DNA from 3 places in the Ruminococcus sp. SR1/5 genome. Region 3 is predicted to be linked to each of the others. Evidence: predicted binding sites of a transcription regulator. Region 3 holds the regulator's gene; each other region holds the start of a gene.
What was found. The regulator Rex, encoded in region 3, represses fermentation and respiration genes when NADH is low (regulators of the CRP and FNR family bind a similar motif). The targets are predictions, from matches to a motif close to ATTGTTAANNNNTTAACAAT.

Region 1 (3,284 bases), 1.6 Mb from region 3:
AAGCCAACATGTCTCAGGTGGTGTCTGCCAATACACCGGGAGCAAAAAAAGCGATCCTTCACTATAAAGTTCTGGATCAGCAGGAGATAAACGGAAAATCCCGGACACTTCTTAAGATCAGGCTGGAAACAGGTCGGCATCATCAGATTCGTGTGCAGCTTTCTCATGAGGGACTGCCCATTCTAGGAGACCGGAAATATAATCCTTCGGGAGAAAAAGGTACATCACTGGGACTTTGTTCCAGTTGTCTGGAATTCAAACACCCCAGAACAGGAAAAATGATGAAGTTTGAAACAGAGCCACAGGGAAGCGCATTTTTTGGATTTTGTGAAAAAAGTGTAAAAACTCTGGACGGAAATACGAAAAAGTGTATAATGTAAAAAGCAAGTAACCAAATGTAAGATTTTTGTAAAGTATAAGTTACTGTGGATGGACAAGGCAGACGATAAAGAACATAGAGAACAGTAACCAGCGAGGAAGAGGAGATTACAATGAAAAGAGCTGCAGTAGCGTCAGCAGCCTTGTTGGCTGTGGCAACCCTGCTGACAGGCTGTCAGAAAGAAGAAGTAGAAAAGCTTGTTGCACCGATTGTAGCAGATGTCCAGGAAACCCCTGAAGCAACCGAAGTGGAAGAAGAAAAAAGCCCGCTGATCCCTGAGATCGATGACACTCTTTCTATTGAAGAAGGTGCCAGAATAGCTGTTGTCAGCAAAAGCAAAAAAGGCGAGTTCTGGAATAAAGTAAAAGAAGGAATGGAAGCTGCTGTCAAGGATGTAAATGAGGCGTATGGTTTCAAAAAAGACAAGCAGATCACGATGACCTTTGAGGGTCCGGATGATGAAGAGGACGTAGAAAGTCAGATCAATACTCTTGATGCAGTAATCGCTGAGAATCCATCTGTAGTGTGTCTTTCTGCCGGAGATGTGGATTCCTGTCAGGCACAGCTGGAAGCAGCGAAAGAGAACGGAATTCCGGTGGTCGCATTTGATTCCAATGTCAGTGATACGAAGCTGGTCAGAGCTTTCCGTGGAACAGACAATACACAGATCGGCAAATATGCAGCATATAAGCTTGGCAGCGCCATTGGAAAAATGGGAAATGTGGCTGTTTTTTCCGCACAGGAGAAAACACAGAGCGCGCAGGAGCGTGTAAAAGGATTTCTGGATAATATTGCAAATTATACGGATATTAAAGTGGTGGAAACCGTATATTCTGACCAGGTTGATGATATGAAGGAAGCCATGAAGGAAGTTCTGGATAAATATCCGGCATTGGATGGTGTTTTCTGCACCAATGCCGAGGTTTCTGAAATGTTTCTGGAGGTAAATAAGGACACAGGAGAAAATAAAGTTGCTATGGTAGGCGTAGATGCAACCAGCAAACAGCAGGAAGCGATCCAGAAAGGGGAAGAACTGGGAGTGCTTTCACAGAATCCTTATGCGATGGGATATCAGACCATGTGGGCGGCTATTCAGTCTACTGCACCGAAGAAGGAAACAAAGATTGATAAGAAGGTTTTACTTGATCCGATATGGATTGATGCTGAGAATATCAAAAGCGAAGACATTGCAAATTACCTGTACAATTAACAAATAGAACAGATAGCCACTGTAGGTCGGGTGAATAGGTTAGTCCGCATTCACCGTCTGTTCATAATTGAAAGCCATCAGTCTGATGAAGATGTAAAAAACATTTTCATCGGGCTGATGGCTTTTTTGAATAAAAATAAAAAATATGAATAGAATAAACAAATAAAAAGTGTGCGAAAAAATGGCAAAAATATAACATATATGACGACTTTTTGACACAATACAAATAAATTTATCGTTAAATTGCATAACAAACATTGTTTTGAAAAAGCGATTGTGGTACAATTTGGATATGCAGAGAGGCGGTGATCAGATGATCCAAGAAACGATCAAGGCAGTGAAAGAGGCGGAGGCAAAAGCACAGCAGAAGATAAAGGATGCATCCGTCCGTGCACAGAGTATCATCAGCGAAGCTGAGAAAGAGGCAGAGAATATTATCAGAAAGGCGGAAACAGCCGCCGGCGAACAGGCGGCATCTGATATGAAAGTAGCCGAAGAACGTGCACACAGTACAGAGAACACTGTCGTTGGACAGGCGGAGGAAGAGCTTGCAGCTTTGAAAAAGAAAGCGGAGTCGAAGCACGAGCAGGCAATCCAGACAGTAATGGACAGTTTGTTCTGAGAGGGGGAGTGCGAAAATGGCAGTATTGCAGATGCAGCGAATCAGTATCTGCGCAATGAAAAAGAACCGTAAGGCCATATTGGAAGAACTGCAGTCACTTGGAGTATTGGAGATCGATGCAGCGGAATTGGATCCGGAGCTTAAGACGATGGATACTATGAATGCCCGGCTGATCTTTGAGAAGAACGCATCCCTTTGTGATCAGGCAATCGAAATACTGGATGAATTTTCGAAGGAAAAGCAATCCATGCTGGCATCCCTGGCAGGGAAACCGCTGATCGGAAGGAAGCAGGAGGAAGAAGCTATCCGGGATCAGGAAGAGATCCTGAGAACAGCCAGAGAAATTCAGGGATACCGGAAGAAGCTTACAGAGAACAGTGCGGCGGCAGTTAAGCTAGAACAGCAGGAAGCAGCTCTTGCTCCATGGCTGAAGCTGGATATTCCGATGAACTTCGGCGGTACAGCGAAAGCAGCGGTACTTGTGGGAAGTATTGATGGAAATATAACTCTGGATCAGGTATACAGTCAGCTGGCAGCGGATGCACCACAGCTTGAAGCCTTTGACATTCGGGAAATCTCAAATGATGCCGGTAAGCTGAGCCTGGTGGTTGTCTGCCTGAAAGCACAGGCACAGGAACTGGAAGAAGCGCTTCGGATGCAGGGATTTGCAAGACCGGCACAGCTGGTATCAGAGGTTCCGGCACAGGAGCTGGAGAACCTTAAGAATGAAGTGGTACGCATTCAGGAAGAGTCCGAACAGATCCGGGAACAGATACGCGCTCTTCACGACAGGAAGAGCTCTCTTCAGCTTTTGTCCGATTATTTCCGGATCCGTGCACAGAAATATGAGGTATTAGGACAGCTCCGCCAGTCGGAGAGCACTTTTTTTGTGACAGGATATCTTCCGAAGAAACAGGTTTCTGCAATGGAGAAACGGCTTACGGAGAAGTACGATATTGTTTTTGAAGCAGAAGATGCTGAGGGAGAAAATGTTCCGGTTGCCCTTCAGAACGGCAAATTCGGAGCAGCAGGAGAGGGAGTTCTGGCAGCATTTGGTCTTCCCGGAAAGGGAG
Region 2 (3,284 bases), 500 kb from region 3:
GTTCGTGTTATTCCTCTTGGAAAAGATGTTACATCTGTTGTTCATGTAGTTTCCGTTGCGATCCGTGCAGCTCTGATCTTCGGTAACGTAACACCTGGAGATGCAGGAACACTTATGAAATACACAATGGATCGTGTACCGGCATTTGTTAACGCATTCAAACCTCTGGATGATGTGATCGTAGCATGCGGTGCAGGCGCTATCGCACTTGGATTCCCGGTTGTTACAAATGAGACAGAGAATATCTTCCGTGTACCGAAGAGCCTTATCGTTCAGGAGGACGTAAGCAAATTTAACGCTACTTCTCTTGAGGCGCGTGATATTAAGATCAAGATCACAAATATTGATATTCCGGTTGCTTTCGCATCTGCATTCGAGGGTGAGATCATCCGTCGTAAAGATATGCAGGTTGAGTTCGATGGCTCCCGTGTAGACTGTGCAGAGCTTGTACATACCTGCGATGCTTCTGAGATCGAGGATCACAAGATCACAGTAATCGGACCTGAAGTAGATGAGATGGAATTCGGCAGCAAGAACAGCATTGCATATGTTGTTAAAGTTGCAGGTAAGAATATGCAGCCTGACTTTGAGCCGGTTATCGAGCGTAAATTCCACAACTACATCAACTGTATCGAGGGTGTATACCATACAGGACAGCGTGATATGCAGCGTATCCGTATCAGCATTGACGCATTTAATGCAGGATTCAGAATCAAACATATCGGTGAAGTTCTTTATGCATCTGTTAAAAATGAGTTCGATGCAGTTGTTGATAAATGTGAGGTTGTTATCTATACAGATCCTGCTGAGTGTACAAGAATCCGTCATGAGGTTGCGATTCCGATCTTTGACAAACGTGATGAGCGTCTTGATACTCTGACAGATGAGTCTGTTGACGTATATTACAGCTGTATCCTTTGCCAGGCATTCGCACCAAGCCACGTATGTGTAGTAACACCTGAGAGACTTGGTCTTTGCGGTGCGGTTTCATGGCTGGATGCAAAAGCTACACATCAGCTTGACCCAGCTGGTCCTTGCCAGATCATCACAAAAGAGCGTCCAATCGATGAGAATCTTGGTTCTTATGAGGACGTTGATGAGGCAGTTCAGAAATTCTCCCAGGGTGCTCTGGAGCACGTTACACTGTACTCCATCATGCAGGATCCGATGACTTCCTGCGGATGCTTCGAGTGTATCTGTGGTATCGAGCCATTCTCCAACGGTGTTGTTATTGCTAACCGTGAGTATGCAGGCATGACACCACTTGGAATGACATTCCCTGAGATGGCATCCATGACAGGTGGTGGAGTTCAGACACCTGGATTCATGGGACATGGTAAACATTTCATTTCCTCCAAGAAGTTCATGAAGGCTGAGGGCGGTATCGAGCGTATCGTATGGATGCCGAAAGAACTGAAAGAATTCGTAGCTGACAGACTTAATAAGACTGCAAAAGAGCTTTACGGAATCGATAACTTTACAGACATGATCGGTGATGAGACGATCGCAGAAGATCCAGAGACACTGGTTGCATTCCTTACAGAAAAAGGACATCCGGCTCTCGGACTTGATCCGATGATGTAATTTATCCGGGAGAAAGGATGTGCGGACATCCTTTCTCCTGTAAACTGTTAAAAAGTTTGTTGATTTTTTAACAGAAATGTAGTGCTGCATCTTGCCAATAACTGGTGCTATGTAGTATAATATAAGAAGCTCTGTAGTTTTTAATTATTATTTTTAAGGAGGCTAACGAAAAATGCCGTTTAATCAGAAACCACAAAAGTTCAATGCAAAGATTAATGCTGTCACAATCGGAAGCGGAGATAAGACTGTGACAATTGGTGGGGATTGTACATTCCCATTTTATTCCTTTGACGCAGAGTCAGAGAACTGCCCGAAGATCGGTGTAGAGATCTCTGATATGGGTCTTGAGGGCGTATCTGAAGGTATCAAAGCTTACTATGAAGGCGCTACTACAATGGCTGACATTGCTAAGAAAGCTGCAGCTATGGAGGGTGCTGACTTTGTTGCACTTATTCTTGAGGGCGGCGACCCGAACGGTGTTAACAAATCTATCGATGAGCTGATCGCAGTTGTTAAAGAAGTTGCAGATGCAGTTGACTGTCCACTGGTTGTAGAGGGCTGCAAGAATGTTGAGAAGGATGCAGAGCTCCTTCCGAAGGTTGCAGAGGCTCTTCAGGGCAGAAATGCACTGATCCTTTCCGAGAAAGAGGAGAACTACAAAGCAATCGGTGCAGCAGCAGGTCTTGCTTACAATCAGATCGTAGGCGCTGAGTCTGCCGTTGATATCAACCTTGCTAAACAGCTTAACGTTGTTACTACACAGCTTGGTGTAGATGCAAAGAAGATCGTTATGAATATCGGTAGTGCAGCAGTTGGTTATGGATATGAGTACGTAGTATCCACTATGGACCGTATCAAAGGTGCCGCTTTAGGCCAGAATGATAACATGCTGCAGATGCCTATTATTACACCTGTATCCGCTGAGACATGGAATGTTAAAGAGGCAATGGCTTCTGAAGCAGACATGCCGGCATGGGGACCACAGGACGAGCGTGGAATCGACATGGAAGTTGAGACAGCAGCAGCTGATCTTGCAGCTGGTTCTGATGCAGTTATCTTAAGACATCCGGAATCTGTTAAGACAATTTCCAAGCTGATCAAAGCACTTGCGTAATAAATAGGAGGATAAAGAGCTATGGCACTGAATGGTATTCAGATCTTTAAATTGACACCAAAGAAAAACTGTAAGGAATGTGGATGCCCTACATGTATGGCTTTCTCTATGAAAGTTGCACAGGGCGCTATGAAAATTGAGCAGTGTCCTCATATGTCCGAGGATGCATTAGCATCTCTTTCTGAGGCAACTGCACCGCCAATGAAAACTATCAAGATCGGAACAGGCGATGGAGAGTTTACACTTGGTGGAGAGACTGTTCTTTTCAGACATGAGAAGACATTTGTAAGCAAAACAAGATATGCCGTATCACTTTGCACATGCATGAGTGATGAAGAAGTAGAAGCAAAACTTGCAGAGATCCCACACGTTGACTATGATCGTATCGGTGAGAGAATGCATGTAGAGCTTGTGTATGTAAACTGCGATGAGAATGCAGATGCTGCAAAATTTACAGCACTTGTAGAGAAGGCTAAAGGTCTTGGAAGAACACTGATCCTTGGCTGTACAGATCCTGAGATCGCAAAAGCTGCCCTTGAAGTATGTAAGGACGGCAAACCGGTTCTTAACGGAGCAAACGCTTCCA
Region 3 (3,284 bases):
TTCCGGAATTACCGGAAAGATTCAGATACATCTGGCCTTTTTCATCTGCGATCACCGTACATGCATCCTTCAATACGCACACAGAGCCTGTTTCCGCAGCACATTTCAGTGCAGTATCTGCGATCTCATGCTGGATCTCCTGGATCGTTCTGCCACTGAGCCGGCTCATTTCTCCGATATGCGGTGTCAGGACTACATGCTCTCCCAGATACTGATACCACTGTGGATGTGCAGCCAGAAGGTTCAGGCCGTCCGCATCCAGGATCAGCGGCTTTTTCTCCCGGGCAGCCGCCGTGAGAAACCACTGTTCTCTCTCACGGCTGGCCACTGATGTTCCAAGTCCCGGTCCGATCACGATCACATCACACCAGGATAGAAGCTGTTCATTGGATTCCTGATCAAAGCGGCTGCAGACCATAGCCTCCGGAAGGAGTATCTGCAGTGGGATCCTGTTGGCTTCCACAGTCTGGATCTTTACCATTCCCGCACCGGCACGAAGTGCTGCACAGGCGCTTAAATAAGCGGCTCCGCACATTCCCTCACTTCCGGTCACAAAGAGCACTTTTCCGAAGGTACCCTTGTTTCCGCCGGGATCACGTTCCGGAAACAGCTTCAGATCTTTATTTTCCAGACAGGCGGCAGATGCAGTCACAGCTTCCTGCTCATAGATCCCGATATCGGCGGTAACGATCCTTCCTGCATACAGTCTTCCCGGATAAAAGCAAAGACCTCTTTTCCGGTAGGCAAATGTGACAGTTAGATCGGCGCTGAAGGCAATTCCCATTTCCAGGCCAGTATCTCCGTTCACTCCTGACGGGATGTCAACTGCGATCTTTTTGGCCCTCGCACTGTTCATCTCATGGATGATATCAGCATAATGCCCCTCGATCGGACGCGTCAGGCCTACCCCAAACACGGCATCTACTATAGTAGTATATTCACTCCACTGCGGGTTATTCACCTCCGGGACACGATAACCAGAAGCGATCTTATACTGAAGAGCAGTCTCTCTGGTCATTTTATCTTTGTTTCCGACCATATAAAACTCTACCCGGATCCCCTTCAGATGGAACAATCTGGCAACAGCGATACCGTCACCGCCATTATTTCCGCTTCCGCAGACTACCAGGATCCTTTCGTCCTTCTGGAGATACTTTTCTGTTTCCTCTACCACCTTCAGTGCTGCCCGCTCCATCAGAACCTCGGAGGGAACTCCGATCTCACGGATCGTTGTGGAGTCCAGATTCTTCATTTCTTTGCAGGTAACAAGCTTCTTCATTCTGTCTTCTGCCTCCCCTCTGTCATAGAGAAAGCTGCCGTTTCCGGCAGCTTAACAATTCTTACTTATCCACATGTTCCTGCCTGTATTTGCTGAGATTATAAGACAGTGTCATCAGACTCTCGGAAAGATGAACGTTCTCTACGATCACATCATCCGGTGTCTCAAGATCGAGATGTGCAAAATTCCAGATTGCCTTGATCCCGTTCTCCACCAGGATATCTGCCATTTCCTTGGCTTTATTCTTGGGAAGTGTCAGAATCGCGATCTCCACGTTATTCTCTCTCAGGAAAAACGGAAGCTCACTGAGCATCTGGATCTCAAGTCCACGGACTGCGATGCCCTCAAGCACAGGATTTACGTCAAAGATACCAACCAGCCTGAACCCGCGCTTCTCAAAATCCACATAATTGGCAAGTGCCTGTCCCAGATTACCGGCACCCAGAATGATCATCGGATGAACGGTATCCAGTCCCAGGATCTTACCAATCTCTGTATAAAGATAATGTACATTATAGCCATACCCCTGCTGCCCAAAACCGCCGAAATTATTAAGATCCTGACGGATCTGAGAAGCTGTGGTATGCATCTTCTTACTTAACTCATTGGAAGAAATACGTTCTACATTGTCTTCCATCAGCTCTCCTAAGTAGCGGTAATAGCGTGGCAGACGCTTAATCACCGCTTTCGAGATTTGTTTTGTCTCCACGATAGTTTTCCTCCTTACCTTACACTAGGTTAATTATAACGAATTGACATTTTCCTGTCAATTAAAGTTGTCTATTCTGTACAAATTTCTTTATATTTTTTCTAATAATTGATTTTTTCTTTGAAATCCCGGCAGTTTCCGTTATAATAGGTGGAGGATTTTTCCCTGTTCAGACATAAACAGGGGTGATTCTTTATACAGGAGGACAGTTTTTATGATTTTATCATGTCAGAATATATGCAAGGCCTTTGGCGAAAAAGTAATTTTAAATGATGCATCCTTTCACATTGAAGACCGTGAAAAGGCTGCTCTGATCGGATGCAACGGTGCAGGAAAGACCACACTGCTGCGGATCATCATGCAGGAGCTTTCTGCTGATTCCGGTACCGTTGTGCTTGCCCGGGATAAAAATATCGGCTATCTTGCCCAGTACCAGGATATCCACGGACATCATACCATCTACGAGGAGCTTCTTACCACAAAGCAGCACATCATCGATATGGAACGCCGTATCCGCAATATGGAACAGGAAATGAACACGGTGACCGGTGATGAGCTGAACCGTCTGATGGAAACCTATACCCGCCTGACCCATCAGTTTGAGCTGGAGAACGGATACGCTTACAAAAGTGAGCTGACCGGTGTCTTAAAGGGTCTCGGCTTCACGGAGGAAGATTATGACAAGCAGATCGAAACTCTTTCCGGCGGTCAGAAAACCCGCGTGGCGCTGGGCAAGATGCTTCTTTCCAAGCCGGATATCCTGCTTCTGGATGAGCCAACCAATCACCTGGATATGGAAAGCATCTCCTGGCTGGAAACTTATCTTCTGAATTATCCGGGAGCTGTTTTTATCGTCTCCCATGACCGTTATTTTCTGGATAAGGTGGTCACCAAGGTCATTGAGATCGAAGCCGGACAGACCCGCGTATACAGCGGCAACTACTCTGCCTATGCTCTCAAGAAGGCTCAGCTTCGTGACGCACAGTACAAGGCATACTTAAATCAGCAGCGGGATATCAAGCATCAGGAAGCCGTTATCGCCAAGCTGAAATCCTTTAACCGTGAAAAATCCATCAAGCGTGCGGAAAGCCGTGAAAAATGCTGGACCGTGTACAGAGGATCGAAAAGCCTCTTGAGCTCCAGGACCGGATGCGTATCTCGCTAGAACCACGGGTGTTAAGCGGAAACGATGTGCTCCACGTGGAAGCGCTTTCCAAGGCCTTTCCGGGACAGACCCTGTTCTCCGATATCTCCTTTGATATCAAACGCGGCGAGCGTGTGGCACTGATCGGAAAC

Region 1: the regulator Rex is predicted to act here: its motif matches at 1,770-1,789, upstream of CK1_RS10750 (V-type ATPase subunit subunit G family protein).
Region 2: the regulator Rex is predicted to act here: its motif matches at 1,640-1,659, upstream of acsD (acetyl-CoA decarbonylase/synthase complex subunit delta).

The regions. Positions count from the first base shown of each region.
Region 1 is NC_021014.1:2,137,501-2,140,784, reverse strand. Features, by position in the region: gene CK1_RS10760 (RluA family pseudouridine synthase) at 1-380, shown strand, start outside; gene CK1_RS10755 (substrate-binding domain-containing protein) at 492-1,589, shown strand; gene CK1_RS10750 (V-type ATPase subunit subunit G family protein) at 1,903-2,211, shown strand; gene CK1_RS10745 (V-type ATP synthase subunit I) at 2,228-3,284, shown strand, end outside.
Region 2 is NC_021014.1:1,071,301-1,074,584, reverse strand. Features, by position in the region: gene acsB (acetyl-CoA decarbonylase/synthase complex subunit alpha/beta) at 1-1,584, shown strand, start outside; gene acsD (acetyl-CoA decarbonylase/synthase complex subunit delta) at 1,757-2,698, shown strand; gene acsC (acetyl-CoA decarbonylase/synthase complex subunit gamma) at 2,720-3,284, shown strand, end outside.
Region 3 is NC_021014.1:570,097-573,380, reverse strand. Features, by position in the region: gene CK1_RS02865 (bifunctional ADP-dependent NAD(P)H-hydrate dehydratase/NAD(P)H-hydrate epimerase) at 1-1,279, opposite strand, end outside; gene CK1_RS02860 (redox-sensing transcriptional repressor Rex) at 1,341-1,991, opposite strand; partial or broken gene abc-f (ribosomal protection-like ABC-F family protein) at 2,203-3,284, shown strand, end outside.